Linked DNA regions of Gemmata obscuriglobus. The protein of the gene in region 2 interacts with the protein of the main gene of each other region in a pairwise test. Links are inferred from orthologs where the notes say so. Each region holds a gene or a part of one and is shown on either strand. Other genes may lie near its edges.

What was found.
Region 1: the proteins of eno (region 2) and rpe interact in binary tests that used the Escherichia coli proteins (3 or more experiments, as listed by UniProt). The link is inferred for Gemmata obscuriglobus from one-to-one orthologs.

What each region holds. Positions count from the first base shown.
Region 1 is NZ_CP042911.1:2,906,176-2,920,877, reverse strand. What follows is about bases 4,136-6,997. They hold rpe (ribulose-phosphate 3-epimerase), read left to right. Parts: upstream 4,136-5,169; coding sequence 5,170-5,826; downstream 5,827-6,997. Other genes in these bases: GobsT_RS12125 (BBP7 family outer membrane beta-barrel protein), read right to left, coding at 6,165-6,997; GobsT_RS12135 (Mpo1-like protein), read right to left, coding at 4,736-5,059; GobsT_RS12140 (TIGR02996 domain-containing protein), read right to left, coding at 4,136-4,739. Also shown: GobsT_RS12165 (hypothetical protein), read left to right, coding at 1-383; GobsT_RS12160 (hypothetical protein), read left to right, coding at 415-1,275; GobsT_RS12155 (aromatic ring-hydroxylating oxygenase subunit alpha), read left to right, coding at 1,426-2,574; GobsT_RS12150 (RrF2 family transcriptional regulator), read right to left, coding at 2,602-3,051; GobsT_RS12145 (phosphoadenylyl-sulfate reductase), read right to left, coding at 3,142-3,873; more of GobsT_RS12140, read right to left, coding at 4,122-4,135; more of GobsT_RS12125, read right to left, coding at 6,998-7,475; GobsT_RS12120 (DUF1571 domain-containing protein), read left to right, coding at 8,071-9,039; GobsT_RS12115 (response regulator), read right to left, coding at 10,887-12,497; GobsT_RS12110 (chemotaxis protein CheB), read right to left, coding at 12,494-13,069; GobsT_RS12105 (CheR family methyltransferase), read right to left, coding at 13,066-13,893; GobsT_RS12100 (hypothetical protein), read right to left, coding at 13,987-14,358; GobsT_RS12095 (TPM domain-containing protein), read right to left, coding at 14,355-14,702. UniProt on the Escherichia coli protein: Catalyzes the reversible epimerization of D-ribulose 5-phosphate to D-xylulose 5-phosphate.
Region 2 is NZ_CP042911.1:3,528,992-3,543,768, forward strand. Bases 2,287-5,223 are described here. They hold eno (phosphopyruvate hydratase), read left to right. Parts: upstream 2,287-3,072; coding sequence 3,073-4,374; downstream 4,375-5,223. Other genes in these bases: GobsT_RS14640 (deoxyribonuclease IV), read left to right, coding at 2,287-2,595; GobsT_RS14650 (hypothetical protein), read left to right, coding at 4,470-5,060; fhcD (formylmethanofuran--tetrahydromethanopterin N-formyltransferase), read left to right, coding at 5,057-5,223. Outside these bases: GobsT_RS14630 (RNA polymerase sigma factor), read right to left, coding at 1-667; lpxA (acyl-ACP--UDP-N-acetylglucosamine O-acyltransferase), read right to left, coding at 710-1,564; more of GobsT_RS14640, read left to right, coding at 1,720-2,286; more of fhcD, read left to right, coding at 5,224-5,977; GobsT_RS14660 (formylmethanofuran dehydrogenase subunit C), read left to right, coding at 5,977-6,795; GobsT_RS14665 (DUF4085 family protein), read left to right, coding at 6,807-7,274; GobsT_RS14670 (class I SAM-dependent methyltransferase), read left to right, coding at 7,286-7,957; GobsT_RS14675 (hypothetical protein), read right to left, coding at 8,035-10,701; GobsT_RS14685 (YybH family protein), read left to right, coding at 12,462-13,022; GobsT_RS14690 (hypothetical protein), read left to right, coding at 13,515-14,096; GobsT_RS14695 (RNA polymerase sigma factor), read left to right, coding at 14,169-14,777. UniProt on the Escherichia coli protein: Catalyzes the reversible conversion of 2-phosphoglycerate (2-PG) into phosphoenolpyruvate (PEP). It is essential for the degradation of carbohydrates via glycolysis.

The DNA.
Region 1 (14,702 bases), 620 kb from region 2 along the record:
CGGCCGTCGCCGACCCGGCGCGGGCACTGAAGGCCGAGAAGGAGCAGGACCGATACGAGGCGGCGGTCACAATCGTTTACACGCTTCGCACACCGCGCGAAGGGACACGCGGCGAGACGGAACAGGTGCCCCTGTCGGCCGAGGAAAGCGGCCCCATTCTGCGGGCGCTCGGCGAAGGGGTGTGGGCGCCGACGCCCGCGTCACAGAGTCTTAACGGGTACGGCGCGTTCTCGATGCTCGGGCTGACCGAGAAGGACGGCTGGACCGCGCCCGCCGTAGCCCCGGGCGCGGATTTCTTCGCTACCAGTCGCCAGGCGTTCGTGAAGTGGCTCGCCGGCCCAGGCAAAGACTACCGGATCAAGAAGCTCGTTCCGAAAAAGTAACAAGCACAGGAGCCCCACCCGGGGAATTTACATGATCCGCACGCTGTTCGTCGCGGCCCTCGCCGCGCTGCTGCTCGTGACCCCGGCAGAAGCCAAGCGCGTCCGCATGTTCACGCCGCTGGAAAAGCTGGCCCGTGCCAACGCGGTCGTGGTCGGCAAGGTGACGGCCATCGAGAAGGAACCGGCCGTCGTGCCGGCCGAGCCGGGCGCGAAGGAGAAGGTGTCGTACCGGGTCGCGGTGGTGAAAGTCGAAACGCCCCTCATCGGGGCGGGCGAGGTCACGCACATCAAGGTCGGGTTCGAGCCGACCGGGACCAACATCGACGCCCCGGCCCCGCCGCGGCGCGGCGGTCTGTCCCCGTTCCGCCCGACCGTGGACGCGGAAGGGCTGTTCTTCCTCGTCAAGCACCCCACCGGGGACTTCTACACGATCACCCCGATGCTGAGCCCCATACTGGCCGACACCGCGGACTACAAAGACCGGGTTGCGGAAGCGAAAAAGGCCGCCGCGACGCTGGCCGATCCGATGAAAGCCCTGAAAGCCGATCAGGCGGCCGACCGCACCCTGGCCGCCAACATCCTCATCGCCAAGTACCGTGCGTACCCCGAGGGCGGCGGCGAAGCCACGACCGCCAAGGTGCCCGCGGACGAGAGCGCCCTCCTGCTCAAGGCGCTCGCCGAAGCCGACTGGAAGGCCGAGGCGAGCGGGCTCACCGCGTACCAGTCGTTCAGCATGCTCGGGCTGAACGACAAGGACGGCTGGACGTTCCCAATGGTGAAGCCCAACGAGGACTTCATCGCGAAGACGAAAGAGGCGTTCGTGAAGTGGCTCGACGGCCCCGGCAAGAGCTACCAAATCGACCGCCTCATGGCCAAAGTGTCCGGGAAGTGAGCCGGTAAGTTTCCCGCCGTCGTGTTGCGCCACCCGCCTGCTGATGTCGGCGGGTGTATCTTTTGGGCGGTTTGCATCCCACGAGACGTTCTCGTAAACCCAACAAGAGGAACTATCGCCCCTGTTTGCCTAAATCCCCCAGACGCCGCGATGTTCACCAACCAGCACCACCTCAAGCACCTCTTGCGGCCGCACCATTACACGTCCGAAGAGCAGTACCGGGCGGAACTGCGGCACCTGTTCCAGCCGGCGTGGCACCCGGTCGCGACCACGAGCGACCTCGCCCGGCCCGGCGACTTCATCACGCTCGACCTGCTCGAAACCCCGTTCATCATCCGCAACTTCGACGGCGAGCTGCGGGCCTTTCTGAACGTCTGCCCGCACCGGCACAGCAAACTCACCGAGAAGCCCCGCGGGCACGCCGAGAAGCTCCGCTGCCAGTACCACGGGTGGGAGTTCAACAAGGACGGCGGGACCGGCAAGATCCCGGACGCGAAGGTGTTCCGCCCGTGGGACCGCGAGAACTCGTGCCTGAAGAAGTTCCGCGTGGACACCTGCGGCGATCTGGTGTTCGTGAACTTCAGCGCGAGCGGCCCGGGCCTGCGCGAGTGGCTCGCGCCCGTGTGGGACGTGTGGCGGCACTACGGCGGCGCGTACCGGCACGCGGCGACGTGGGAAAAAGAGTTCGCGTGCAACTGGAAGGTGGTGCTGGAGAACTCGCTGGAGTCGTACCACATCCCCGAGGTTCACCCGCACACGTTCAAAGAGTTCCCGGCCGAAGAGAACGTGTGGCACGAACTCACGGAGCGGTTCTCGTCGTTCAAGACGCTCCCGCCCAGCGACTTCGCCGGCCGCGCGCAGGCGTGGATGGTCCGCCGCATGGGCCAGCCGGTGACGAACGAGTACTGGCACCAGGTGCTGCACCCGCACGCGACCGGCAGCTCGCTGGACTCGTTCCGGATGATGCAGTGCGTGTTCCCCACCGGCCCGGCCACCTGTCGCTACCGGTGCATCTTCTTCACGCTCCGCGGGACGCGCACCAACCCGCTGGCGTGGGTCCTTTACCGCACGCTGAAGTCGATCGCGACGGCCATCGGGAAGAAGGTCTTCGCCGAGGACGGGTCGATTTACCTGGGCATCCAGCGCGGGATGGAGGCGAGCCCGTTCCCGGGGGTGATCGGGACGCGGGAAGAGCGCGTGTACCAGTTCCAGAAGTACGTGCTGGACAACACGAAGGGGCCGCGCGAGTTACCGCAAGCGCCGGCGCCGTCCGAACCGACGCCGGTCTGCGCGGGCTGAGACCGAAGGCGATTCTTGCCGGCACAATCAGATCACGTACTGGAGCGGCTCGCCGGAATCGACGAGCTGAGCGAGCGTCGTGGATTTGAGGATCGCGGCCTGCTTCAGAAGGAAGTCTTCGTGCGCGGTGCGGACGCGGTCCCACACGTCGTCGAGCGCCGCGGCCAGCGGTGACGTGGGCTTGCGAGCTTTCGTCCGCGTTCCGGCCTGCTCCGTCCCTTCCACCGCCGCGATCACGTCGGCCAGCGTGATCGCCGACGGCGCCCGCGCGATGTGGTACCCGCCGGCCGCCCCGCGGGTGCTGGTCACCAGCCCGTCCTTGTTCAACTGGATCAGGATCTGCACCAGAAAGCGCGGGGACGAGATCCCGTGCTTGTTCGCGATGTCCGTCAGGCGCACCGGCTTCGGGTCGCCGTAATGGGCGGCCAGTTCCAGCATCGCCAGACACGCGTATTCGGCACGAGCGGAAAAAAGCATAGCGTCACTAAGGAGTGAGAAGTGAAGCGCGAGGGGCCGAACGGGAGCGGCCGGCGCCCTCACGTTCTTGCCCCTCATCCTCACCCGAAACTAAATCCCTTCCCCGTCCTTGACCTCGATCACGTGCAGCCCGCACTCCTTCTTCGCTTTACCGGCCCAGCGGCCGGCGCGCTCGTCCTCGCCCGGCGCCACCGGGCGGGTGCAGGGCCAGCACCCGATGCTCGGGTAGTCGCGGTCGTGGAGCGGGTTGTACGGCACGTCGTGCTTGTGGATGAAGCCCCACACGTCCTTCTTGGTCCAGTTCAGCAGCGGGTTGAGTTTCACCAGCGAGAACTTCGCGTCCCACTGCACCACCGCCGCCTTCCCACGATCGGCCGTCTGGTCCTTGCGGATCGCCGAAATCCAGGCGAGCGGGTCGATGCGCTCGACCGCGCGCCGGAGGGGAAGGATCTTGCGGTCGTGGCAGCACTGGTCCGGGCGGAGCTGGTGCAGCGGCCCGCCGCGCTCGGCCTCGTAATCGGCGACGGTCTGTTCCGGGTAGATGTACTCGACCTCGGTGCCGTAACGGGCCTTGATCCGCTCGCGCAGCGCCAGCGTCTCGGGGAACTGGTACCCGGTTTCCAGGTTGATGATCCGCGCGTTCGGCTGGATCTCCGCCAGCATGTGGATCAGGCAGCACCCTTCCGCACCGAACGCGGTCGCCATCAGCAGGCGCGGCGAGAAGCGGTCACTCGCCCAGCGGAGCACGTCTTGTGGGGTCGCGTTCAGGAGCCGCTCGTTCGCCGCGGCGATCTCCTCCGGCGTGGCCTGCGTTACCGGCATCCCGTTCTCCGGACGATTCCAACACATCCCGCATTGCCATCGTAAAGATTCTACACCCGAACGCGCAGGTCGGAACTATCAGAATGCAAATTGCGGAATTCGTAAACCGTAACGAAGCGCAGAACGCGCAGCACTTCTCTGTTTCCTCTGCCCCTGGGGTGTGGCGAACGTTGCCCGGGGAATCGAGCATTTCCCTCTACACTGCAACAGCTTACGCCGAATGATCTTGAAGCCGATCGAAACCGCTGTCACTCGCCCGGCGGACGTTTGCGAGCGAGCTTCGAGCCAAACCGCTGCTCCAAGGTCTTCTCCCAGTCGGCAGGCAAGCTGGGTGCCCCAATCGTCACTCGCCGCAGAGATCGAAAGTCGGAAGCCGCGACAAATCGCGCAAGATGAGTGAAGGGACACGCCAGTTCTAAAACAAACGAGAGTTCACCAAGTCGATCAAGATTCGGCAGTTCGGCGAGGTAGGCCGGATCGACCGGCCGGGCGAATTCGAGGTGCGAAACGGGCACTACGCGGAACGCTTCCGCGGCACGGAACTCGATCTGATCCATTACGCGAAGCGTCGAAATTAACCCGCGGTCGTAGTTCCCGGTCGCGTAAGCGCCGGGCACCTGCGGCACTTCTGCGCGCCACCGATCGTCGTTCGCGGACAGCAGTTCCACGACCCGTTGAAGGGCAGCAATCCGTTTCGGGCCATCGAATTGCCCCCGCGCCAGACCGACCTGGAGGCGAACGAACTCCGCCCGTGTGCGATCCGCTGCGTCACCGTGCTCCAGAAGCCAGTCCGCGAACATGAGCCGCGGCGTGTCCTCTTCCGGGTGCTCGCAGACCGCGCCCCAAAGTGCCTCGCGTTCGCTCACGGTTTGGTCTCGTTCAGCGGTCGGTGCTGCGGGGCGATTGCCACCACCGGCAGCCCCAGCAGTCGCTTGATCGGGATGAACTCCCCGACATCATTTCCCTCGATCCGGTGCCCCACCCATTGCAGGAAGTACCCCAGAACGATCGCCCCCGCCCCCCAGTACCATTCGGCGAGGAACAGCAGCGGGACGCCCGCGAACGCGAGCGGTATCCCCAGCATGTGGATCCAGAAGTTCGCGGGGGTTTGGTGGCGGTCGAGCCAGTTACGGCGGGCGCGGCCGGCGAACCGGATCAGCGCGCGTGCGATCGGAAATCTCGGCATCGCTTGGGGTGTTTGGCGTTTCGTGGTTGGTGTTTCGTGCTGATTGTGTACTGTTTTCGGGGGGCGGTTTGCAGCCCCGCGCCGCCCCGAACACGAACCCGGCCACTCACATGATCGCACCTTCCATCCTGGCGGCCGACTTCTCGAAGCTCGGCGAGTTGGTCCGCGAGGTCACGAAAGCCGGCGCCGACCGCATCCACGTCGATGTCATGGACGGGCACTTCGTCCCGAACCTGAGCATGGGCGCGGTCGTGGTCGAGGGGCTCCGGCCGGTCACCACCATCCCGCTGGAAGTCCACCTGATGGTCGAAGACCCGGGCCGGTTCCTGGACGGGTTCGTGAAGGCGGGCGCGGACACTCTCATCGTTCACCTGGAGGTGCTGCCGGACCCGCGGCCGATGGTGGAGCACATCAAGAAGGCGCTGGGCAAGAAGGTGGGTCTGGCGTTCAACCCGGACATGCCGGTCGAGCGCATCGAACCGTACCTGAAGGACATCGACCTCGCGCTGTGCATGACCGTGTTCCCGGGGTTCGGCGGGCAGGCGTTCATCCCCGAGAGCCTCGAACGGCTCCGCAAGCTCAAAGCGCTGATCGGCGCCCACAACCCCGCGTGCGAGATCGAGGTGGACGGCGGCATCGGGGCGAAGACCATCGCGGACTGCGCCGCTGCGGGCGCGAACGTGTTCGTCGCGGGCAGCGCGGTGTTCGGCGCGAAGCAAGGCCCGGCCGCCGCAATGAAAGACCTCATCGCGCTGGCCAAGCAATAAAGCAGAGTGAGCCACGAAAGAAGACAGAAGAGAGATTGGCCACAAAAAAGCACAAAGGGCACAAAAGAAAACCGAAGAGAAAAGCAGAAGAGAGATTAGCCACAAAAAAGCACAAAGGGCACAAAAGAAGACCGAAGACCGAGACAGAGTAGTGAATTTAAAACACTTCTTTATTGTCTTGTCCTCGGCTTTCTTTTGTGACCTTTGTGCTTTTTTGTGGCTAACTCCGTCTTCTCTCTTCTTTTGTGCCCTTTGTGCTTTTTTGTGGCTAACTCTTTCTTCTATCTTCTTTTGTGCCCTTTGTGCTTTTTTGCGGCTAATCTTGAGCCCTTATCTCATCAGTACCCGATTTCTAATCCGAGGTTCACCGACTGCACGGAGAAGTCCGTCAGTTTGAGCCCGCTTGCGGCGGGGTCGAGCACATTACTCAAGCGCCCGGCGCGGCTCAGGTACTGGAACGAGTAGCCGACGTACGCCCGCGCCCGCGGGGTGAACTGCCAGCCCGCGGACACGTTCACTACCGGCATCACCGCGAACCGGCTCTCGTCGCGCGTGTCCAGGGCGGCGAAACGGCGGTAGTTCCCCCCGAGCAACCCCTCGGCGCCGGTGAACAGCCCGCTCGCGCGGACCTCCGGCGTGACCGCCCCGAATGCGACCTTGGCCGAACCGGCCACGTACCACCCGCTCTCGGCGCGGTAGTGCCCGGCCAGCCCGATCTGCCCGCCGTGGAACGGGTTCGCGACCGAGACCCGGTACGGCCCCGGCCCGCGCCAGTTCCGGCCCCGGTCATCGTTGTCGTTCACGCGGTCCGATTCGCCGATGAACAGTTCGTCTTTCAAGTACGCAAAGCGGTAGCCCGCGAGCGCGTCGAGCCAGGCGTGGCGGTCGCCGTAGAGCCGGTGCCGGTAGTTCACTTCGGGGGTGACGAACGAGTTCGTGAGGCGGGCGGGGAACACGCCCGTGAACATCGACGCGAGCGGCTCGAACAGCGGGAGCAGTTGCGGCGCGCGAGCCGTCCCCTGCGGGAACAGCACGACCACCCCCGGCGCGTACCCGTCGAACGAGTTTTCCGACGAGCGGAAGAAGAACCCCAGGTCCACACCGGACGTGTTACCCGCGCCGAAGCGGCGCCCGCCCTCCAGACCCAGCGCGGCGTCGAACCGGTTCGTTGAGCGCCCCGCGACCGGCAGCATCAGCCCCGGCCCGGCCCCGCCGAGCCCGGACACGACGGGGAGTCGGACGGTCGCCGGGAGCGTGTCGCGATCCGCCCACGCCAACCCCAGCGACACACCGCCCCACCACTTCCCGCCCGGCTCCTCTTCCGCACGAAACCGCGGCCGCTCGGGCTCGCGTTCCGGCAGGTACAGGTAGTTCGGGTCGTACTCGACGGGTGGCGGGGTGCCGCCCGGCTTGGGCACCTCGGCGAGAGGGGGAACGGGCGGAACCGGCAGCAGTGGTGGCAGGGTCGCGTTGTCCGGCGGTGGGGGCGTCGTGGGTGGCGTCGGCGCGACCGATGCGACCGGCGGGGGCGGGGGCGCGACCGGCAGGGGCGCGAGCGGCGGGAGCGCGGGCGGCGGAAGCGGCTGCGCACGCCCGACGCCGACCGAAACCAGCACCACCCCGACCGCGACCGGCCAACGGCTGCGCATTCCTCACCCCGTGCGTGTACGGTCTTTGCCCTCCGCGCGGATAGTCGCCACTGACGGCGATTTCAACTGGAGTTTCGCCCGGCAGAAGGCCGAAGACGGGAAACCATCTCGTTTCACCTTCCGCCCGCACCCGTTCCGGTGACTCATACCGAGTCCAGTCGTTTCGAGTTCGGGCCGTACCGCGGTTCCGGCCTGGAGTGTGGTCCGCTCACTCCGTGAGCGGTCGCTCCGCGTATCGGATCCGCTCCTGGTGTCATCCGCTCCGTCGCTGTGCGCAACGCGCATCCGATCCCCGGAGCGACCGCTCACGGAGTGAGCGGACCACACTCATACATGAACCCACCCGCGGTGTCGCTTTCTTGACGAGCCGCGACCGCCAGGGAGCGGTGCCACGTACCCCGCTCCCTGGCGGTCGCGGCTCGTCAGGAAAGCGACAATATTACCGGGTACGTGTCTCACAGAGACCGGCTACACAGTACAGCACTCTTCCACCCGTTCCGGTGCCCCACACGCCGCGCACTCGTCCGCGCGTTGTGCGGCCCGTCGGCTCGGCGTACACTGCCTGAACGCTCTCCCCTGGGCAGGAGGATTCAGGATGAACCGGGTGTTCGCTCTTCTCGTCGCGGTGCTCGCGCTGATCGCGTGCGGCGGGTACGTCGCGTACGACCAGTTGTTCCGCGCGGCGCCGCCCCCGCCCCCGCTGGCGCACGAGGACCACGGCGACAAGCTCCCGACGCAAGACGAGTTCGACACGTTGGCCCGAACGGACCCGGTCAAGGCACTGTCGGTGTGCCTCACGCGGTACCAGCGCGAGGTCCACGGGATGCGCTGCGTTCTTGAGAAGCAGGAACGGGTACAGGGGAAACCGGAGCCCCCGCAGTCCCCGCCGGTCGAGGTGCTCGAGTTGTGCGTGCGCGGCGACGTGCCCGACCCCGACACGAAGAAAACCGCAATCGAGGTCGCCGCGAAGTGGCGCTCCGGAGCGCGGTCGTTCCTGGGGTCCGAGATCACCGGCACGCTGTTCAGCGAACGTCCTGAAGCGGAGGGCGGCTTAGGGAACAAAGCCGTAACCTGGCGCCCGAAAGCCTTCGTCAGCAAGCTGAGCACCCCGATCCCGCCGGACAGCCCGCTCGCAACGGGCCAGTCGCGCTACTGCGTCCGCGACGCCGGGCTGTACCGCACCATGCTCCGCACCCACGAGGCGTGGAAGGACCGTCAGGAGACCGGCAAGTTCAAGTACGAGTACCTGGGAACCAAAACGGTCGAGAAGGCCGGGAACCGCGAGTGCCATGTGATCCGGCGCATGTGCGAGGGGGTCGAGGTGGACGCATTTCAGTTGGGCGGGGCCGCTAGCAAAGACCCGAAGGTGATCGCGGCCGAGGGGTTCACGGAAGTGACCATCTTCATCGACCGCGAGCGGTGGCTCCAGGTCGCGACCGAGACGCTCCGCGACGCACCGGGCGGCACGAAAGTGACGATCGGTACCTACTACTTCCGCGACATCGAGTTGAACCCCACCTTCCCGCCCGACACGTTCACGGCCGCCTGGTTGAAGACGCCGTAATACACGAACCCACCCGCGGTGCCGCTGTCTTGACGAGCCGCGTCTGCCCGGGAGCGGGAGACGTGGCACCGGGGCAGCGCGCCCGGCCCCGCGCTCCGGTGGTCACCCCCGGTCACCCGGTGGGCCGGGGGGGTGACCGCCGTAAGTCCTTGCGGCACAAGGCGCGGTCACCCCTGGTCACCCTGGTCACCCCTTTTCTTTTTTATTTGTCGAACATCTTCTCGCGGGTGTAACGTTCTCCGGTGTAACGTCGTCCGGCGCTCGTTACACACGCGCCAGGGGGGGGCGGCGGAGTGTTACGGGGGGTAGAGAGGGGGTGACCGGGGTGACCACGGGTGACCAAGCCTTGCGCCGCAAGGAGTTACGGCGGTCACCCGGGGTGACCAGAGGGTGACCGGGGGTGACCAGGGGGCGAAAGGCAACCTACCCCCCTGCCCCCTCCCTGAAGGGAAGGGGTGGCGCCGGGAGGGGTGGTCCCGGCGCGATATGCGCACGCGGAGCGAAGACCCACCCCCGGCCCCTCCCTGAAGGGAGGAGAGCAAAGGCAACCTACCCCCCGCCCCCTCGCCGTGCTCGCCGGCCCGGTCAGCAGAGCTTCCGTGGGCCGTCGGGAAGGGAGGGGGAGCAAAAACCACCGCGCACCCGAGGCGGAATCGATGCGCCCGTGCCTTGCTCCCCTCCCTTCAGGGAGGGGCAGGGGGTGGGTCTTCGCCCCGCGTGCGCATATCGCGCCGGGACCACCCCTCCCGGCGCCACCCCCTCCCTTTAGGGAGGGGGCCGGGGGGTAGGTTGCCTTTCCGCTCGCATCGGGACCACCCCTCCCGGCGCCACCCCCTACCTTTAGGGATGGGGACGGGGGTAGGTCGTCTTCGGGGCCGGGGCACCTTCACAGGCCAAGCACCCTTCTAGCTCAACCGGCGCAAACTATAAAACATATACACAGAAAACACGTCTGATTTCTTAACGAGCCGTGTCCCCCACTGTCATTTCCCGTTCGGGCGCGTGCCTTGGCGACCTCTACGGTCGCGGCCCGTCAACACAAGCGACACCGCAGGCGTGTTCATGTATGAGAAGCAGACGCACCCACCGGACCGAAGGCCGGTGCCATCTGCCGTAGAGGGGGGCGTTGCGCAGACACGCAACCGGGAATAGCCGTCCGAAGCACCGGAACGGAGCCACAACGTGACCGCTGCTAACAGCGCTGTGTGTGGTTATGCAGCGTACCACGGGTACGGGGTTGTGACTTCACCCACACGTTTTGCCGACGCCGGCCCTGGGGCTGTCCCCAAGTTCACTCGGCACTGTAACGGGGGTTACACTCGCGACATCACTGTACCCCCCGTTACACTCGCGTCGCGACGCCACTGTAACCTCCGTTACACTCGCGACGCGACACCACTGTAACCCCCGTTACACTCGCGTCGCGACACCACTGTAACCCCCGTTACACTCGCGTCGCGACGCCACTCGGGGGTTACAGTGCCGACGCGATCGCTGCCGATGGGTCACCGACTGGACGTTCGCTGGTGTTCGAATGGTCATGAGCTGGCAGTACGCTGGTGCGTCGCTACCACCGAATCGCACCTAAAACCCGCGCTCCGAGCCGTCAAAGGTTGAGTAGGATGGTTCCCACGGCGGCCAAGAGATGCGTCGCAACAGGTTTTCAGGAAGTCACTTGCGGCCGAAACGATCCAACCGAGCGGTACCCGCTCGGGCACAAGCCGGTGGAAGTTTCGCGGCCCGCAAGCAGCGAAACGAGACGAAACGAACGACCGGAAGCACCACCAGGGAAGCACCCGATGCCAATCGCAACGCAACAAACGAAGGGGCCGGTCCCCGCACGGGCGCTACTGCCCCAACCCGGCGAGTACGGCATCGACCTGGCTCAGGTCGGCGGGCTTCACGAAGTGGTAATCGAACCCGGCCTCTTTCGTGCGGCGTCGGTCCTCGTCCTTGCCCCATCCGGTGAGCGCGGCGAGAGCCATCCCGCTCAGGGCCGGATCGTCCCGGAGCCGTTCGGCCAGTTCGTACCCGCTCATGCCGGGCAGGCCCAGGTCGAGCAGCACCAGCCGCGGGCGGAACGTACCCAGCACCCGCATCGCCTCCGCCCCGTCGCGGGCGGTGCGCACCGTGTGCCCCTTCATTTCGAGCAGCTCGGCCAGCGACTCGGCCGCGTCCAGGTTGTCGTCCACGATCAGCACCGGCGCGCCGCGCTTCAGCCGCGGCTCGGGGGGCGCCGCAACCGGAGCCGCCGGTTCGGCCGCGGCGGGGCGGTTCACGAGCGGCAGGCGCACGACGAACTCGCTCCCCTTCCCCTCCCCGGCGCTGTGCGCGGCGATCTCCCCGCCGTGCAACGCGACCAGCCGCTTCACCAGCGTCAGCCCGATCCCCAGCCCGCCCTGGGCGCGGTCCACCGCGCTGCCGACCTGGGTGAACAGGTCGAACACCTGGGGCAGCATCTCGGCCGAGATGCCGATCCCGTTGTCGCCCACGCGCACCACCGCTTTCTCCCCCTCGCGGGCCGCCGAGAGGGTGATCCGCCCGCCCTTGGGGGTGTACTTCGCGGCGTTGTTCAGCAGGTTCGCGAAGATCTGCGTGAGCCGGGTGCGGTCGCCGTCGAGCAGGAGCGGCTCGGCGGGCACGTCGACAGTCAGCTCGTGGCGCCCGACCTCGATCAGCGGGCGGCTCGTTTCGACCGCGGTGCCGAGCACCGGGGCCAGTTCGAGCCGCTCCTTCCGGAGCACGATCTTGCCGCTGGAGAACCGGGCCACGTCCAGCAGGTCGTCCACCAGGTGGACCATCTGCCCGAGCTGCCGCTCCATCATCGCGAGCGTGCGCTCGCGCGCCGGCCCGTCCGGCTGCCCCACCCGCATCAGGTGGACCCCGTTGCGCATGGGGGCCAGCGGGTTGCGCAGCTCGTGCGCCAGGGTCGCCAGGAACTCGTCCTTGCGGCGGTCGGCCTCGCGCAGCGCCTCGGCGGTGCGCTGGGTCTCGGCCAGGAGGCGGGCGTTCTCGGCGGCGATGAGCTTCAGCTCGTCCCGCTGCCGCGCCACCTCCTGGCGCTCGCGCCACAGCTCGAAGAACACGTCGGCCTTGCTCCGCACCACGTGCGCTTCGAGCGGCTTGGTGAGGAAGTCCACCGCGCCGGTCTCGTACCCGCGGAACCGCCGCTGCTGGTCCGGGGTGCCGGCGGTGAGGAAGATGATCGGCACGCGCCGGGTGCGCTCGGTGCCGCGCATCAACTCGGCCAGCTCGAACCCGTCCATCACGGGCATCCGCACGTCCACGAACGCGAGCGCCACCTCGTGGACGAGGAGCAGTTCCAGCGCCGCGGGGCCGGACCGGGCCTTCAGGAGCGTCAGCCCGTCGCGGCGCAGCAGCCCCTCGAGCGCCAGCAGGTTCTCCTCAAGGTCGTCCACGAGCAGAAAGTGAACGGGTGCCGGTGTCGGTGTGCTCATGACGTACCTCCGAGCTCGCGGAGGTGAGCCGCGATTTGATCCAGCGTGAGCGCGCGGGCGGCGGGGTGGGCGGCCAGCGCGGCGAGGGGCATTGCCGCGGCCGCCGCGGTTGTCGGGGTCTGGACCAGCCCGGTTCCGCCGGCCGCGAGCACGGCCCGCAGCCCCCGGGCGCCGTCCGCGTTCGCGCCCGTGAGCACGACCCCGACCAGCCCGGGGCCGAACGCGTCCGCGGCGGACTCGAACAGCACGTCCACGGACGGGCGCGAGAAATGGACCTGCTCCTCGCTGGAGAGCGAGAGGCGGCGGTCCGGTTCCACGAGCAGGTGGTAATCGGGTGGCGCGAAATACACGGTACCGCCGGTCAACGGCTCCTTGTCGTCGGCCTCGCGCACGTCCACCGCGCACTTCCCGCGGAACAGCTCCGCCATCACGCTCTTTTTATCGGGCGGCAGGTGAACCACCACCATCACCGGCAGCGGGTACCCCTTCGGGAGCGCCGGCAGCACCGCGGAGAGGGCGTCCACCGCGCCGGCGGACGCGCCGATCACCACCGCCTCGGCCCCGGCGCTCACAGGTCCCCCTGTTTCTGGTAGACCCGCTCATCCGGGGCGAACGGGGCGAAGGCGTCCGCGTGCGCGGAGAACCGCAGGCTCTCCTTGGCCCCGAGCCCCAGGAACCCTTTCCGCACGAGCGAGTCCTTGAACAGCCCGACGGCGCGGTCCTGGAGGTCGCGGTCGAAGTAGATCAGCACGTTGCGGCACGACACCAGTTGCACCTCGGCGAACACCGCGTCGGAGGCCAGGCTATGATCCGAGAACACGGTCCGGCGGCGCAACGACTTGTCGAACACGGCGCTGCCGTAAGCCGCGGTGTAGTAGTCCGACAGCGACGACTTGCCGCCCGCCTTGCGGTGGTTCTCGGTGAACAGCGGGAGCCGGTCCAGGTCGTACACCCCGGCCTCCGCCCGCTTCAGCGCCTCGGGGTTGATGTCGGTGCCGTAGAACATGGTGCGCTCGTCAAGCCCCTCCTCGCGGAACAGGATCGCCAGCGAGTACACCTCCTCGCCGGCGCTGCACCCCGCGACCCACACCTTCAGCGACGGGTACGTTTTCAGATGCGGCACCACCTGCTCGCGGATCGCGCGGAAGTACGCCGGGTCGCGGAACAGCTCGCTGACCTGCACGGTCAGGTAGGCGAGCAGGGCCGGCAGCACGGCGGGGTCGTGGAGGACGCGGTCCTGGAGTTGGGAGAAGGTGTCGCAGCCGAACCGCTCGCGGGCCTGCGTGAGGCGCCGCTTGAGCGACGCCACGGAGTACCCGCGGAAGTCGTAGTGGTACCGCTTGTGGATCGCTTCCAACAAGAGCCGCAGTTCGATGTCTTCGGTCTTGTCGCTCACGGTGGGAGGTCTCAGGTCAGAACGCGCGACGGTTTAGAGGGCTCCACGAGCGCGGCGCGGGCCTTCCGAGGTGCAAGCGGCGGGCCAATGTCGTCACGCATTTGCGCCGAGCCATTCCCCGATCTTCGCGTCGAGTTCCGTTACGAACTGGCTCCGCGGCATCACCCGGTCGCACCCCGCCTGCCGGGCCGCGCGCAGCACGTCGGGCTCGACGTGCGACCCGTAAGCGATCACGCGCGGGGCGGGGTCGCAGACCGCTTTCAGGTCGGCGAGGAGCGCGGGCAGGTCCAGCCCCGGGTTGTGAACGTCGAGGATAACGCCCCCGGGCGTCGTGGCCCGGGCCGCGGCGAGCAGATCGGCGGCGGTGCGCACCATGCGGACGGCCAGCCCCGCCGCGCGTGCGGTTCCGGACACGCGGCTGAAGAAGATCAGGTCGTCGCACAGCATCAGTCCGGGCGCGCTCACTTCTTCTCCCCCAGTCCTTTCGCGTCGAGCGTCATGTCGATGGCCTTGTTCAGCCCCTCGTCGAACTTCTTCTCGCGGAAGCTGGCGATCAGCGCGGCCTTGAGCTTCGGGCCGAAGCCCTTGGGCAGGTCGGCGGCCTCGGAGACGTGAACGTACAGCGTCTCCGGCTTCATGCTCACGAACACGTGAACCCCCTTGAGGTTCAACTCCTTGGCCCGTGCGTCGGTGAACTCCTTGAAGAACTTCTCGCGCTCCGCCGGCCTCATCGCGGCGATTTTATTGGGATCGCCTTTCGGCGGGGACGGCGCCGTTTCGACCACGAAGTCGATGCCCTTCTCCTTGAA
Region 2 (14,777 bases):
GTGTAACCGCTGCGACCGCCGCGCCCGATGCCACCGCCGCATGAACCGTGTTCGTTGCCAGTGCCGCCGGCACCGCGACCGCCGGGACGGCGAGCGCTTGCACCGGGTCGAAGGCGCGGAGCCGGACCCGCAACTTCGCCAGCCCGCGGTTCAGTCGCGCGGACAGCGTGCCCTCTGGGCAGCCGAGCCGCGCCGCGGCTTCCTGTCGCGTGAAGCCCTGGAGGTGGCACAGAATGATGGGTTCGCGGTCGCGCTCGGGAAGTGCGAGCAGCGCGCCGTCGATGTCGGCTCGTAAGTCAGAGTCGGGAGCACCGGCGGAGGCGGTTTCCGGCAGCTCGCGCTGGCGGGCGAGCCGGCGGGCGTTCTTGCGCCGGAGGTTGCGCGAGGTCAGCACCGCGACCCGGTACAGCCACGGGCCGACCGTCTCACGGGCCGCGAGCTTACGCCCCTGGCTCGCGAGTACGAGGAACACGGCCTGGAAGGCGTCCTCGGCGTCGGCGGTGTGTGGCAGTAAGCGGCGACAGGTGTTCCAGACCAGCGGCCCGTGCCGCCGGACCAGTTCCTGGAACGCGGGTTCATTTCTGTCGGACGTGAACGCGCCGAGCAACTCGCCGTCTGACCGGCGGTCGGGGAGCAGCTCGCGGCAGAGGGCAGCGATGGTACGCATGCCCTTATCATGTCGCGACCGGTCCCGGCGCGTGCAGGAAAATTACGCCGCGGCGGATTCGTCGTCGGACGCGTCGCTCGCGAGCCGGTGCGCGCCGCAGATGCCGCGCTTCGAGGTGCGGATGAATTCCACGAGTTCCTGAACCGCCGGGAACTCGCCCACTTCGGCCTCGATGCGGGCCAGGGCCGCGGACAGGGGCAGGGCGGGGCGGGTCATGTAGATGATGCGGTACGCCTTGCGGATGGCGGTGCGCTCCGCGGGCGGGATGCCGGCCCGGCGCATCCCGATCAGGTTCAGCCCGCGGACGTAGTTCACGTCCTGCATCACCCAGAACGGCGGGATGTCCTTGCTCGACCCCGAGGCGCCGGAGAGGAACGCGAGCCGCCCGACCCGGCAGAACTGGTGAACGGCCGAGTTCCCGCTGATGAACGCCCGGTCCCCAACGGTGACGTGCCCGCCGAGAAGGGCGGCGTTCGCGAGGATCACATCGTTCCCGACGACGCAATCGTGGGCAATGTGGGCGCCGGCCATAAAGAACCCGCGGTCGCCGATCCGCGTGACGCCGGTCCCGGGGCCGGCGCCGACTGGCATCCCGCGGTGGATGGTGACGTGTTCGCGGAAGATGTTCCCGCTGCCGATCTCGACCGCCGTGACTTCGCCCTTGTAGCCGAGGTGCTGCGGCGCCCCGCCCAGCACGGACCCCGCGCCGACCTCGTTGTTGGCGCCCATCGTAAGCGGACCGATGAGCTGCACGTGCGGCCCGATCACGCACCCGGGGCCGAGCGTGACCGGCCCTTCGATAATCGTGTACGGCCCGATTTTCACATCGGGCAGCAGGTTCGCTTCCGGGGAGACGATCGCGGTCGGGTGAACGTGCGGGAGCGCGGGGCTCGTCATGATCGGCATCCTTGTCGGCGGAACCCAGATTACCCGAAGCCGTCCAATACGCCATTTTCCGCCACCGCACCAGACCAGTTTCTTAACAACTGAGTGTGCAAAACCTGCCGCGGGCCGACACAATAACGCGTTTCGCCTATCAGGAGGATGCGACCGTGCCACTCTTTGGCGCGCACCTGTCGATCAGTCGTGGGCTGCACTCGGCGATCACCGATGCGGTGACGCTGGGGTGCGAAACCGTTCAGATTTTCACCAAGAACGCGAGCCAGTGGAACGCCCCGCCGCTCCGCGACGAGGACGTGACCGCGTTCCGCCGGGCGGCGGTGGCGTCCGGCCTCCACTGGATCACCGTTCACGATTCGTACCTCATCAACCTGGCCTCGCCGAAGGACGAACTGTTTGCGAAGTCGGTCGCGGCGTTCGCGGACGAACTGGAGCGCGCCGAGGCGCTCGGCGCCGATTACCTCGTGACGCACCCGGGCGCGCACACCGGCAGCGGCGAGGAGGCCGGCTTGGAGCGGGTGGTGGCGGGGTACGAAGAGGCGCTCGCCCGGTGCCCGGGGTACAAGGTGCGGGTGCTGCTCGAAACCACCGCGGGGCAGGGGAGTTCACTCGGGTATCGGTTCGAGCATCTGGCCACCGTCCTCGACCGCGCCAACTGCGCCGACCGCATGGGCGTGTGCTTCGACACCTGTCACGTGTTCGCGGCCGGGTACGGACTGGCCACGGCGGAAGACTACGCGGCCACATTTCAGCAGTTCGACGATCTTGTTGGGCTGGAACGGCTCAACCTCTTTCACATGAACGATAGCGAGAAACCGCGCGGCAGCCGGGTGGACCGGCACGCCGGGATCGGGGCCGGTGAGATCGGCGAGGCGGCGTTCCGGCGGCTCGTGACGGATGTGCGGTTCCGCGACCGCCCGATGATCCTTGAAACGCCGAAAAAGAGTGCAGACGGGACCGATATGGACTCTGTCAATCTCGCACTGTTGCGACTGTTCGCGAGTGAGGCTCGCGCCGGTGGCGATTAAAGCCCGAATTCCTGAGAAGCGTGTCAAGCCCAGTTTCGCGGACGCCGATGAATGGTGTGTGCCAAGGGTTCCCGCTCACGCGGAACCCGCGGCAAGGAACCTCGCTCACCACCCGATCCCCAGCTCGGGCGGTGCGAGATTCGGTCGGCGGGAAGCGGTCCGCGGGGTTGCGATCCGGTAGCCCCCTGTTGCCGCGTGTCCGCCCGCGGAACCCGTGTCCGGTCGATCGGGCGCTCGGCCCCCGACGACGTCCGGTCCCGGACCTTCCCGCCGCCGACCGGCCGGCCCCGGCGCCACTGCTTGACACCAGGGACCCACGCACAGTGGGTCCGAAGACGACACCCCGCGCCGGGGCCGACCGACGTCCTCCGCCCGCCGCTCACTTGACCTCTCGCGCACCGACCATATCCCTGAGCGCACCTGTACCGCTGGCGTGCCGCCCGCGGCGAGTCTTTCCCACTCTCAGTTGCGGTCACAATGAGTACGATTCGCGCCCTTAAAGCCCGTGAAGTTCTGGACAGCCGCGGGAACCCGACCGTCGAGGTCGAGGTCCATCTGACGTGCGGGACGATGGGCCGCGCCGCGGTGCCCAGCGGGGCCAGCACCGGCGCGCACGAGGCGGTCGAGCTGCGCGACGGCGACAAGAAGCGGTACCTCGGCAAGGGCACGCTGACCGCGGTCAAGAACGTGGTCGACAGCATCGCCCCGGCGCTCGCCGGGATGAAGGTGTTCGAGCAGGCGGCCATCGACGCCAAGATGCTCGAACTCGACGGCACCCCGAACAAGGCCAAGCTGGGCGCGAACGCGATCCTCGGCGTCTCGATGGCCGCGGCCCACGCCGCCGCCAACGCGCTCGGCCAGCCGCTGTACCGGTACATCGGCGGGACGAGCGCGCACGTCCTGCCCGTGCCGCTGATGAACATCCTCAACGGCGGCAAGCACGCGGACAGCACCGTGGACTTCCAGGAGTTCATGATCGTGCCGGTGGGCGCGACCAGCTTCCGCGAGGGGCTGCGGATGGGCGCCGAGGTGTTCCACAGCCTCAAGAAGGTGCTCCACGACAAGGGGCTGAACACCGCGGTCGGCGACGAGGGCGGGTTCGCCCCGAACATCCCGAGCGCCGACGAGGCCCTCGCCACCATCTCGCTGGCGATCGAGAAGGCCGGGTACAAGCTCGGCGACCAGATCGTGTTCGCGCTCGACGCGGCCTGCACGGAGCTGTACGAGGAGGCCAAGCACCAGCACGGCAAGGAGGGCTACTGCTTCTTCAAGAGCGACCCCAAGAAGGTGATCTCGTCCGACGAGATGATCGACCTGTGGGCCGGGCTGTGTGCGAAGTACCCGATCCGCTCGATCGAGGACGGGCTCTCCGAGGACGACTGGGCCGGCTGGAAGAAGCTCACCGACAAGCTCGGCGCGAAGGTCCAGCTCGTCGGCGACGACCTGTTCGTGACCAACACCGCCCGGCTCAAGCGCGGGATCGCCGAAGGGTGCGGGAACAGCATTCTGGTGAAGGTGAACCAGATCGGCACGCTCACCGAGACGCTCGACGCCGTGGAGACGGCCAAGCGGAATAAGTTCACCGCGATCATGAGCCACCGGAGCGGCGAGACCGAGGACGTGACGATCGCGGACCTCGCGGTCGCCACCAACTGCGGCCAGATCAAGACCGGCTCGGCGAGCCGCACGGACCGCATCGCGAAGTACAACCAACTGTTGCGGATCGAGGAACAGCTCGGCGCCGCCGCCGTCTATGGGGTGGAAATGCGCCGTTCGTAAGCTGTGGTCGGCGGCCGCGGAGCGCGGGCGAACGGAGCCAGAGGTTCCGTTCGCCCGCGCTCCGCGACCGTCCGCACGAGAGCCGGGACCATTCGATGCCAACGTTTCTTTCCGACCCTCCGCCCGCAATTTACCTCGTGCTCGGGTTCGTGGCGCTCATCACGGGCGTGATCGCGGCCCAGCGCCAGACCCGTAAGGCGGCGGTTCCGTTACTGATCTCGGCCGGGCTGCTGCTCGTGGTGTTCCTGATCGACCGGTTCATCGACAGCCCGCGCGAGCAGGCGGTCAAGAGCGCGCAGGCGATGGCGACCGCCGCTGACACGAACCGCCCCGTAGATTTCGTCAAGCACGTCGCGGACAGGCTCGTGTACCACGGGGAAGGTCAGCCGCGCACCGCGACCCGTGCGGAGCTGCAAAACTCGCAGTTCTGGCGCATGTTGCAGCAGTTCAACGTTCACGTGGCGGTGTGGAACTTCTCCCGCGACGACGTGAAACAGATCGACGACAACACGGTCGAAATCGGTTTCATGGCGAAGGGCGAGACGCGGGGGGAAATGAAAGGCGTTCAGATTTACGTTAGGGGCACGTTCAAGCGTCAGCCCGACGGCAGCATGAAGATGGCTGAGTTCCGCACGTTCGACGCCATCGATAACCGCAAACCGTTCAACATTCCGGACTTCCCGTGAGTGAGCCAATCGCCTCACTGGCACTGAACGGCGTGGAGGTGATCGACACCTTCGCGGAGGCGTTCGGCATGAGCGCCGCGCGCGTCGTCGTGACCGCGGAGTCGGCCCGGTGGGCGGTGGAGGCGGCGCGGGCGGCGACCGGCTACGCGGCGTCGGTGATCGGGTGCGATGCCGAAGCGGGACTGGAGAAGGAGCTCACGCCGGCGGAGACTCCGGACGGGCGGCCGGGGGTGTCGCTGCTGTTCTTCGCGTTCAGCCGCGACGCGTTGCAAAAGGCGCTCGTGAACCGCGTCGCGCAGTGCATCCTGACGTGCCCAACGACGGCGTGCTTCAACGGCCTCCCCATCGACCCGACCCGCTCGATCCGCATCGGCGGCAACCTGCGCTTTTTTGGCGACGGTTGGCAGATCAGCAAGCTGCTCGACGGCAAGCGTTACTGGCGCGTCCCGGTGATGGACGGCGAGTTCCTTTGCGAAGACGTGTTCGGCACCGCGAAGGGCGTCGCGGGCGGCAACATCCTGATTGTCGCCAACACCCAGGCGAGCGGGCTCAAAGCCGCCGAGGACGCGGTTGATGCCGCTCGGGCCGTGCCGGGCGTGATCCTGCCGTTCCCGGGCGGCGTGGTTCGTTCGGGGAGCAAGGTCGGGAGCAAGTACAAGAAGCTCCGCGCCAGCACCAACGACGCCTACTGCCCGTCCCTGCGCGGCGCTGTAAAGTCGGAGCTTCCCGACGGCGTCAACGCGGTTTACGAACTCGTGATCGACGGCCTCGACCTCGCCGCGGTCGAACGCGCGACCTGGGAAGCGATGCTCGCGGCTACCCGTGTGCCCGGTGTGAAACGCATCACCGCAGGCAACTATGGCGGGAAGCTCGGGCCGTTTCACATCCGCCTCCGCGCGCTGATCGAGGGCACGTGATGCTCAAACTCACCCTACGCGCGCCCTCCAGCATCCCGCTTGAAGTCGAAGGCATCACCCCCGAGCGGGTGGCAGGTCTGTCGCCGCTGGAAGTGGCCAAGCTACCCGTACAGCACGGGAACCGCGCGGAGCCGCTCGGCGAGTTCTTCGAGGTGATACACGACCCGAAGGGCACCTGGGCAGACCTGCACATCGCCGGAGACACGTCGAACGTCAAGTTCATCGGCGCGCGGATGAGTGCCGGAAACATCTATGTAGAAAACCGGGTCGGGATGCACGCCGGCGCGCAGATGAGCGGCGGGTCTCTGACGCTCGACTCTGGCGCCGCGGGGTGGCTCGGTGCCGAGATGCGTGGCGGCTCCATCGAGGTACGCGGCCACGCTGGCGACCACGTCGGGGCCGCGTATCGCGGGTCGCGGCGGGGCATGACCGGCGGAACGATTGTCGTTCGCGGGTCGGCGGGCGACGAACTCGGACTCCTCATGCGCCGAGGGCTGATCGTGGCCGAAGGCGCGTGCGGCCAGTTCGCCGGGGCGTCGATGATCGCGGGGACGCTGGCGCTGTTCGGAACGGTCGGCGAGCGGTGCGGCGCGGGTATGAAGCGCGGCACGATCCTGACCGCAACCGCGCCGCAACTGCCGCCGTCGTTCCGCTTCGCGTGTGAGTACCGTCCGAGCTTTTTGCCGCTGTACCTCGCACACTTCGCGCGATTGGGCGTGAACCTGCCGACGGGTTTCGGTGTCGGAACCCTGCGCTGTTTCCGGGGCGACATGCTCACCGGTGGAAAGGGTGAGGTGTTGATCGGGGGCGGAACCTGACGAGAGAGCGGATGGTCTTTTTCACGCGCGACTTGTACACGGGAACGCAAGACAACTCTGGTCGGTCGCGGCGCGCGGGACGAGAGTGGGACCGCCGGTACGAAGCGTACTCGCGCTACCTGGACGTAATCGGACCGTATCTGCCGAGGCCAGTTCGGCAACTGGCTGCTGATGGCCCGCACGACGCCGTTGTTCGGGCCGCTTCGTTCGGGACTGGTGAACTCACGCTCCGCCTTGACACTTCGGGCGCGCTCGGCTCGTTTCGAGGCCGACGCCCGCTGCGGTTGACGTTTCGTGGCGTGCCCGGTCGGGTCCGCACCAGACATCTTCTGGGCCAGTGGTGGCTCTATCAGGAAGCACATCTCCGATCGAACGGCCGGTTCAGTATTCACGTCCTCTTCGACGAAGACGAGCTGGAGATCGAGGCCGACGAGGTGCTGATCGCGCGGGAGTGGTCGTCAGGCACTGGTAAGAATTAATAGGACGCAACATGTCGGATCAACTCTCCGCCGTTCGGGGCGGCTATGATCGTTGGGCCAAGGTTTACGATCACGACGCGAACCCGCTCCAGGGGCTTGAAGAGCCGCCCGTTCGGGCCGCCGCCGGCGCGGTGCGCGGCCTCCGCGCGCTTGACCTCGGGTGCGGCACCGGGCGGCACGCGCTCTGGCTGGCGGGGCAGGGGGCGTCGGTCACGGCGGTCGATTTCTCGGAAGGAATGCTGAACGAGGCGCGGGCCAAGCCCGGCGCGGATGCGGTCACGTTCCAGGTTCACGACCTCCACACGCCGCTGCCGTTTTCGGCGGAATTCGACCTGGTTGTCAGCGGGTTGGTGCTGGAGCACCTGCGCGAACTCGATCCGTTCTTCGCGGACGTCCGGCGCGCCCTCAAGCCCGGCGGGCGAGCGGTCGTGTCCGCGATGCACCCCGCCATGATGCTCCGCGGCACACAGGCGCGCTTCACGGACCCTGATTCGGGCGAACTGGTTCAGCCGGGAAGTGTCGCGCACTCAGTGGCGGCGTTCGTGATGGCCGCGTTGCGTGCCGGCTTCACGATCGCGAACGTGGAAGAACTTGCCCCGGATGCGGCGTTCGCAGACCGCTATCCGCGTGCGTCCAAGTACGTCGGCTGGCCGATGCTCGTAGTGCTGTCGCTCACGGCGTGAAGGCGGCAGTTGCACCAAAAACAAACCGGGGCCGAGGCGCATCGCCTCGGCCCCGGTCGTTTTGCCTGATTCGGCTGTCACTGCTTGACACGCGGCCCCTGGGGCAGAACGTTCAGCCACGCGGGCGGTAGCTGGAGCTTCTTGGTGCCGTCAATTCCGGTTGAAGAAAACACATTCGGGCCGGCGGCACCGAGTTGGACCAGCAGCGCGGTTGCTCCGCCCACGAACCCGGTTGCCACGCCCGACCCACTTGCGGCCTGGGTGCCGAAGCTCAGAGCGCCCGGTCCAAGAACGTCGGGTTTCCCGCGGAGCGTGAGGCCGGTCCCGCCGCCCACCAGCGTACCGGGGAGATCGGCCCCAACCGTGATTGCTCCCAGAGCATCTCCGGGAGTGCCCACGCCCGCGGTCGGGCTGGTGAAGCTCCGGAACACCACCTTGGGGGCGCTGGCTGCGATGCCGACGGTGTCGATCGCGATTCGCGGGTAGATTTCCACCTCGCGCCGCAGCACCGGCAGCAGGGCGTCCGGCGCCCCTGGGGACTCCACCGCCAGCGCGTACCGGCCTGGGGTTGCGACGGTGAACTCCAGCATTTGCTCGAACACCAGCAACGTCGGGGTGCGGTAGATCAACTGCGGGACGTTAACCGAGCGGGCCTCTTCGGCCAACTCGTCGCTGGACTGCTTGGCGCCGGTCGGATCGATCTGACGCAACAGCCGGAGTGTGAGCGGCTGAGCGGGTGTGTCGGCGTCGGGGAAGTTCGGGTTGGCCGCCTCGCGCCACTGAACGACGATCCGCAGCTTCGCGCCGGCCAACAGTTCGGGGGTGACGGTGCCGGTTGCCGCACGCGTTCCCAGGAAGTTGAGGGTCGACGACCAGGAGTCGGCGGGGAGCTTCGATTTCGGCGGCGCGAACTCCATCAGCCCGTCGCGGTTGGCGTCCAGGAACGGCCCGCCCCACACCGCGGCGCCGGACGCGCTCGCCGCCTGTACCCAGACGTGCTGCGGGGGTTTCGCGGGGATGCCCTTTACCACCCGGTGCGCCGGCCCGGTCGCCCGCGCGTCGATGGTCCGCGCGAACTCGTTGATGGAATCCAGGGGGTAGCCGGATTCCCACACCAGCGTGTTCACGATCACCTGCGCACCGGCCAACGTGCGGGTGATCTCGTTCTGGTAGGTAGTTAAGCGCCCGGACAGCGTTGTCAGTTCTCGCTCGCGCGCCATGACCGCATCCAGATCGGCCTTGGCCTTTTTCCGCTGCGCGACCGCCACCTCGTTGTCGGTCAGGTCCGCGAACGCCGTCTTGTACGCAGCAATCGCCCGGTCGCGATCGTCCTCGAACGCCGAGAGGCGGGACGAGAGTTCCGCCAGCCGGCTCTGGAGGGCCTCGGTGTATTCGAGTTCGCCGCGGGTCAACTTCAGGACGGTGTTCAGGTGGAAGTAGCACCCGGGATCAATTCGGACGAGAACCAGTTCGGCGTCCGGAGCGGCGGCGGCGAGCGCCTTCGCGGCCGGAACGCCGGCCCCGACTCGCGCGGGGTCGGACTTGAAGGGGATCAGGTCCGGAGCGAGTTCCGTCGTCAGATCGAGCACCTTCGTGCGCCGGGGCAGTTCGCTGCCGATCAACTGTGCGGCGCCGGTGAAGTCGGACCCGATCAGCACCACCTTGACGCCGGCACCCGTGTACCCACGCTTGTGCAGCTCATCCAGGCGCGACGATTTGAGGGCGTCCGCGACGGCTTCGGCTTTCTCCCCGGTGCCGGTCGTGACCGTTTCTGTCCCCTGCCGCGGTAGCCGCAGGCCGACAACTCCGGGCTCCTGGGCGAGCAACTCGACGAATTCCGCTCGCGGCAACCGGACGTGAACGATGTTCCCGATCACCCCGTCCACCGAGGCGCCGGCGTACCGGCCGCGGAGAGCAATTTTGAAGGTTTGCAGGTCCTCGATGCGCTCCCGGAAGATCACCTCGACGCGCAATTGAGCGCCCCTGGTCCCGGGGGCCAACAGGGCGGCCCGCAGGTCGGCCGAGTACTTGAGCTGGGCGGGCAGCACCGCCGGCGGGGCGAGGGGGGCGGCGAACTCCGTGTGCGGGAGCACTTCGGCCCACCGGATCGGGTTGCGGTCGCTGAGGGGGGCGGGCAACTGCGCGACGCGGGTGCGGGGAGCGAACCACCCGTTCGGCTCGTACCGCAGATCCTTCACCAGCACGTCTACACTCTTGCTCGGGAGCGCCCCGCGGACCAGCGTGTAACCGCGGGTGTCGTAGCCGAGCGACTCGACGAAGCCGAGCTGCGCGAGGTGCTCGACCGTCTGGCGGTGCAGTTGCTGCTGCGTGCCGGGCAGGTAGCCGCCGCGCAGCCCGAGCTTCACCGCCACCGGCTTGTCGGCGTCGGGGCGCACAAAGTCGGCCGGCTCGAACAGGACGTTCTGCACCCGCGGGCTGTCCAAAACGCTCAGCGCCTTCGCCCCCGCGATGGTGCCGGTCATGCGCTCCGCCGTCGGCTCGAAGATCTCGAGGTCGTAGTCGGGGTCGTTCTTGCGGGCGTCGTCGAACCCGAGTTTGGCGAGGAACTTCTGAAGGTCCGTGTACTGACGCACCCGCTCGTCGCGGTCGGCCCGGATGCGGTACCGAATTTCGATCTTCACCTTTTCGGGCCGGGGCGGTTCGTTGACCTGTGCCGGCGCGGGGCTCGCGAGCGCCATCAGCGCCGCGGAGATCAGGGTGAGTCGTGCGGGTGCGTGCGGCATGGTGCGACCTAATCCGGGCGCGAGCGTGTCAGCCTTCATCGTGACCGGCGGAACGGGAGTTGCCAAGCGGCAGACGGGAACAAAACCGCGCGGGGCGAGCGAAGAACCCGAAGAAGTGAGTCGATCCGCAGATTGACACCGCTTGGAAGAACGGGAACGCGCTGCTCAGGTCTTCCAAGTCGTGTTAATCTGCGCGATCTGCGGATCTGGCTCTGCCTTTTCTAGCTCACTTGACGGTTGCAGGGGTGAGCTTTCCCAGGTTCGCGAACAGGGTGACCAGAGACGCCATGAGCTTCTTGAAGTCCCCCTCGTGCAGGCTCTCGTTGGGGGCGTGGGCGTTGCTCGCCGGGTCTTCGATGCCCATCAGCAGCGCGGGGGCGCCGCCGAACAGGTCCGACAGCGGGCCGACGAACCCGATGGACCCGCCGCACCCCACCGCGACCGGGTCGCGGTCGAAGCCGGTCCGCATCGCCGCGAGGGCGGCCTCGAACGCCGGACCGTTCGGGTCCGTCATCCACCAGTCCACCGGCGGGCCGGCCGGCGTCACGGTGACCTCGCACCCCCACGGCGGGTTGGCCTTCAGGAACGCGGTCAGCTTCTCCAGCACCTGTTCGGGCTTCTGATCGGGCACGATGCGGACGCTCACGAGGGCCGACGCCTTGGGGAGCACCTGGTTGGACGCGCCCTTGATCGAACTCGCCTCCTGCGCGATCACGGTGACCGCCGGGCGGCGCCAACACTGCGCGTACTCGGAGTACCCGGACTCCATCGCGAACCGCGCCCCGGGCACCATCCCGATCGAGCTGCGGATCTTCTCCAGATCGGAAGGCAGCTTGTCGAACGCGACGCGCTCCTTGTCGGAGAGCGCCCGGACTTGGTCGTAGAATCCCGGGATCGGGTACGGCCCGCCCTCGTTGTAAAGCCGACCCAGGATCGCGTTGAGCGCGATGGTCGCGTCGGGCAGGCTCCCGCCGCCCATCCCGCTGTGGACCGGGATCTTCGCGGTGGTCACATCGACCCGCACCGCCACGATGCCGCGCAGTGAGTAGGTGATGCTCGGGGTGCCGACCTCGACGTTCTCGGTGTCGCACACCACGATCACGTCGGACTTGAGCCGGTCGCGGTGCGTCTCGAAGAACTTCAGGAGGTTCTTCGACCCGACCTCTTCTTCGCCCTCCACGAGCATCTTGATGTTGACCGGGAGCTAGTTGCCGGTCTTCCGGTACGCCGCCACGGCGGCGAGTTGGGCCGAGATCGCGCCCTTGTCATCGGCGGAGCCGCGGGCGTAGAGGCGGCCGTCGCGGCGGGTGAGCTTCCACGGGTCGCTGAGCCACTGCTCGATGAAATTGACGGGCTGCACGTCGTGGTGCGCGTACAGGAACACCGTGGGTTTGCCGGGCGCTTCGAGCCACTCGCCGTAGGCGTAGGGGAGCGAGTGCCCGACGCGGAGCACGTCCACGTTGTGCAGCCCGGCGTGGCGCATCTGGTCGCAGGTGAGCTTGGCGGTGCGCTCGATCTCGGCCCCGTGCTCGCCGTCGGTGCTGATGCTCTGGATCGCGACCAGCTCGGCCAGCCCCTGAACGATCTCCTCGTGGTTCTTGTTGAGCCAGTCGAGTGCTGCGGCTTGCATCGTGGGTCGCTCCGTGGGTGCTCGTGGGCGGTGGTGGTGCAATCACTGTACCGGGCACCCGGGTCGCGGTAAACCCGCGCGGCTATGCTAACCGGGACTCTCCCGTCCGTTCTTTGCGAGGCGTAACGTTATGTCTGATTCCCCCACGACGCTGGCGAACGAAGTGCGGTTCCGCGCGAAGTTCCTGAAGGTCGCGTTCCTGGTCAACATCGTGCTGTTCGTGCTGCTGATCGGGGCCGGCACGGCGCTGGTCACCGCCGTGGCGCGGGCGACCGGCGCCAGTACCCCCGCCAGCGACGAAAAGGACATCCGGGCGGTGCTGGAGGCGCAGGCGGTCGCGTGGAACAAGGGCGACCTGGACGGCTTCATGGCCGGCTACTGGAACGACGAGAAGCTGACCTTCATCTCCGGCGGCGACATCACCGGCGGGTGGAAGAAGACCAAGGAGCGGTACGAGAAGCGGTATCAGGCCGAAGGCAAGGAGATGGGGAAGCTGACCTTCTCGGAACTTCACGTCGAGGCGTTCAGCCCGAACGCGGCGATGGTGCGGGGGAAGTTCGAGCTGGTGTTCGAGAAAGAAAAGGATGAGAAAAAGAAAACCGCGAGCGGTCGGTTCACGGTCCTCTTGCGGAAGCTGCCCGACGGGTGGAAAATCGTTCACGACCACACATCCGCCGACGAGAAGAAGTGAGCCCGAAGGGGCATTCTCACCGCGCCTGGAGCTGGTTTGCGTTACTCGGCCTGGCTGAACCGCGGCACACTGCTGGGGCTGGTGGTGGGCGCCCTGTTCACAGCTTGGGGAATCAAAACCGGCTTTAGTTTCTCCCGCCAGGATCTCGGTGACGGGAATAAGGATGTGGCACTCTGGCACTGCGCCAAACTGTCCAAAGCAATAGACCGTTACGTGGAGCACCCTTCGAATTCTGCACAAGCGCGTCCTCCGACCTTGAGTGCTCTGGACCGCCCACCCTGGGGCGGTCCGTCCCTCCTTCCGAACGGTCAACGTGATCTGATTGACCCGTGGGGGAATGAGTATTCCATGCAAACTCGAACACGTGCCGATGGTCGGACGTATTCCCTCATCTTGACTATTGCACCCGACGGGACCGTGATAAGCCAGTACGGGAGTAAACTGAAATCGATGCTTCCCCAAGTAGTTTGCGGCTTTGCAAAGAGAGCACACATGAAGCGGGTTGGTGCGGTTGAGCGGCAAACACTTCTGGCGCTGGTGCTGGCGATCCCGATCGCTCTGCTCGTCGTCGTGACGTTTTCTCCGTTTCGGACCACCCCGGCCGACGAGGTCGAACCGGAGCCGGTGGCACCCAAACCGAAATCGAAGCAAGTGACCCCGAAGGGGAAGGGCGGACCGAACGCGAAAGCGGATCCGGCGTCCGCAGCCGTGCCGCCGCCGCGCGAGGTCGGTGAAGTGGCCAAACGGGAGCAGCAACTCGAACAGGCGCAGGTTGGTTGCAAGCGCATTTCGGACGCCGTCACCGCCTACGCCATGAGCCCCGCGAACCCGGGCGCGTCGGACGAGGACCGCTGGCCCATCGAACCCGGGCACCTCATTACCCCGCCGTTCGGGGGGACATCGTTCCTGCCGAACGGGCAGAAAGATCTCGTTGACCCGTGGGGCAAGTCCTATCAGTTCCGAATTGCTGGTAAGAAAGACGGCGCCGACATCCTGCTCGTCTTCACCACCGCGCCCGACGGGACACCCGTCAGCCAGTTCGGTATTGGCGCGAAAGCCCAGCCGCAAGAGTGACCCGTCGTTGCGAAATTTAATGAATCGCTTCCGGGGTTGAAGGCACTTCTGATGTGAACCCCGGAGGTGACTGTGTCCCAGCGTGTCCGCGGCTTACTCGATCGACTCCTGGCCCGCCGCAAGGCCGCGTCGTGCGACGGCGTGTCCGACGCCGAACTGCTCCGGCGCTACTCACGCGACCGCGACGAAGCGGCGTTCGAGCTGGTGGTGTGGCGGCATGGTGCAATGGTGCTCGGCCTTTGTCGGCGTGCACTCCGCGACGAGCAACTTGCCGAAGACGCATTTCAGGCCGTGTTCCTGGTTTTGGCACGTAAAGCCGGTGGCGTGCGTGGGAATCTCGGCGGGTGGCTGTTCAAGGTCGCCCGCCGCGTGTCGGCCCGGGCCGCGGCGCGCCGGCCCGTCACGCAACCGGTTCCGGACGTACCCGGAGCAGCCGTTCACGATCCGGTCGAGCGCGGCGAACTGTCGGAACTGCTGGACGCGGAAGTGGCACGCCTTCCGACCCGGCTTCGTCACCCCGTCGTGCTGTGCTACCTGGGCGGGATTTCAACCGAGGACGCCGCGCGCGAACTCGGCTGCCCGCGCGGCACGGTGCTGTCGCGCCTCGCGGCGGCCCGGGCGCGGCTGGCGCAGCGCCTGACTCGTCGCGGCATCACGCTACCGGCGGTGCTCGTTGCCACC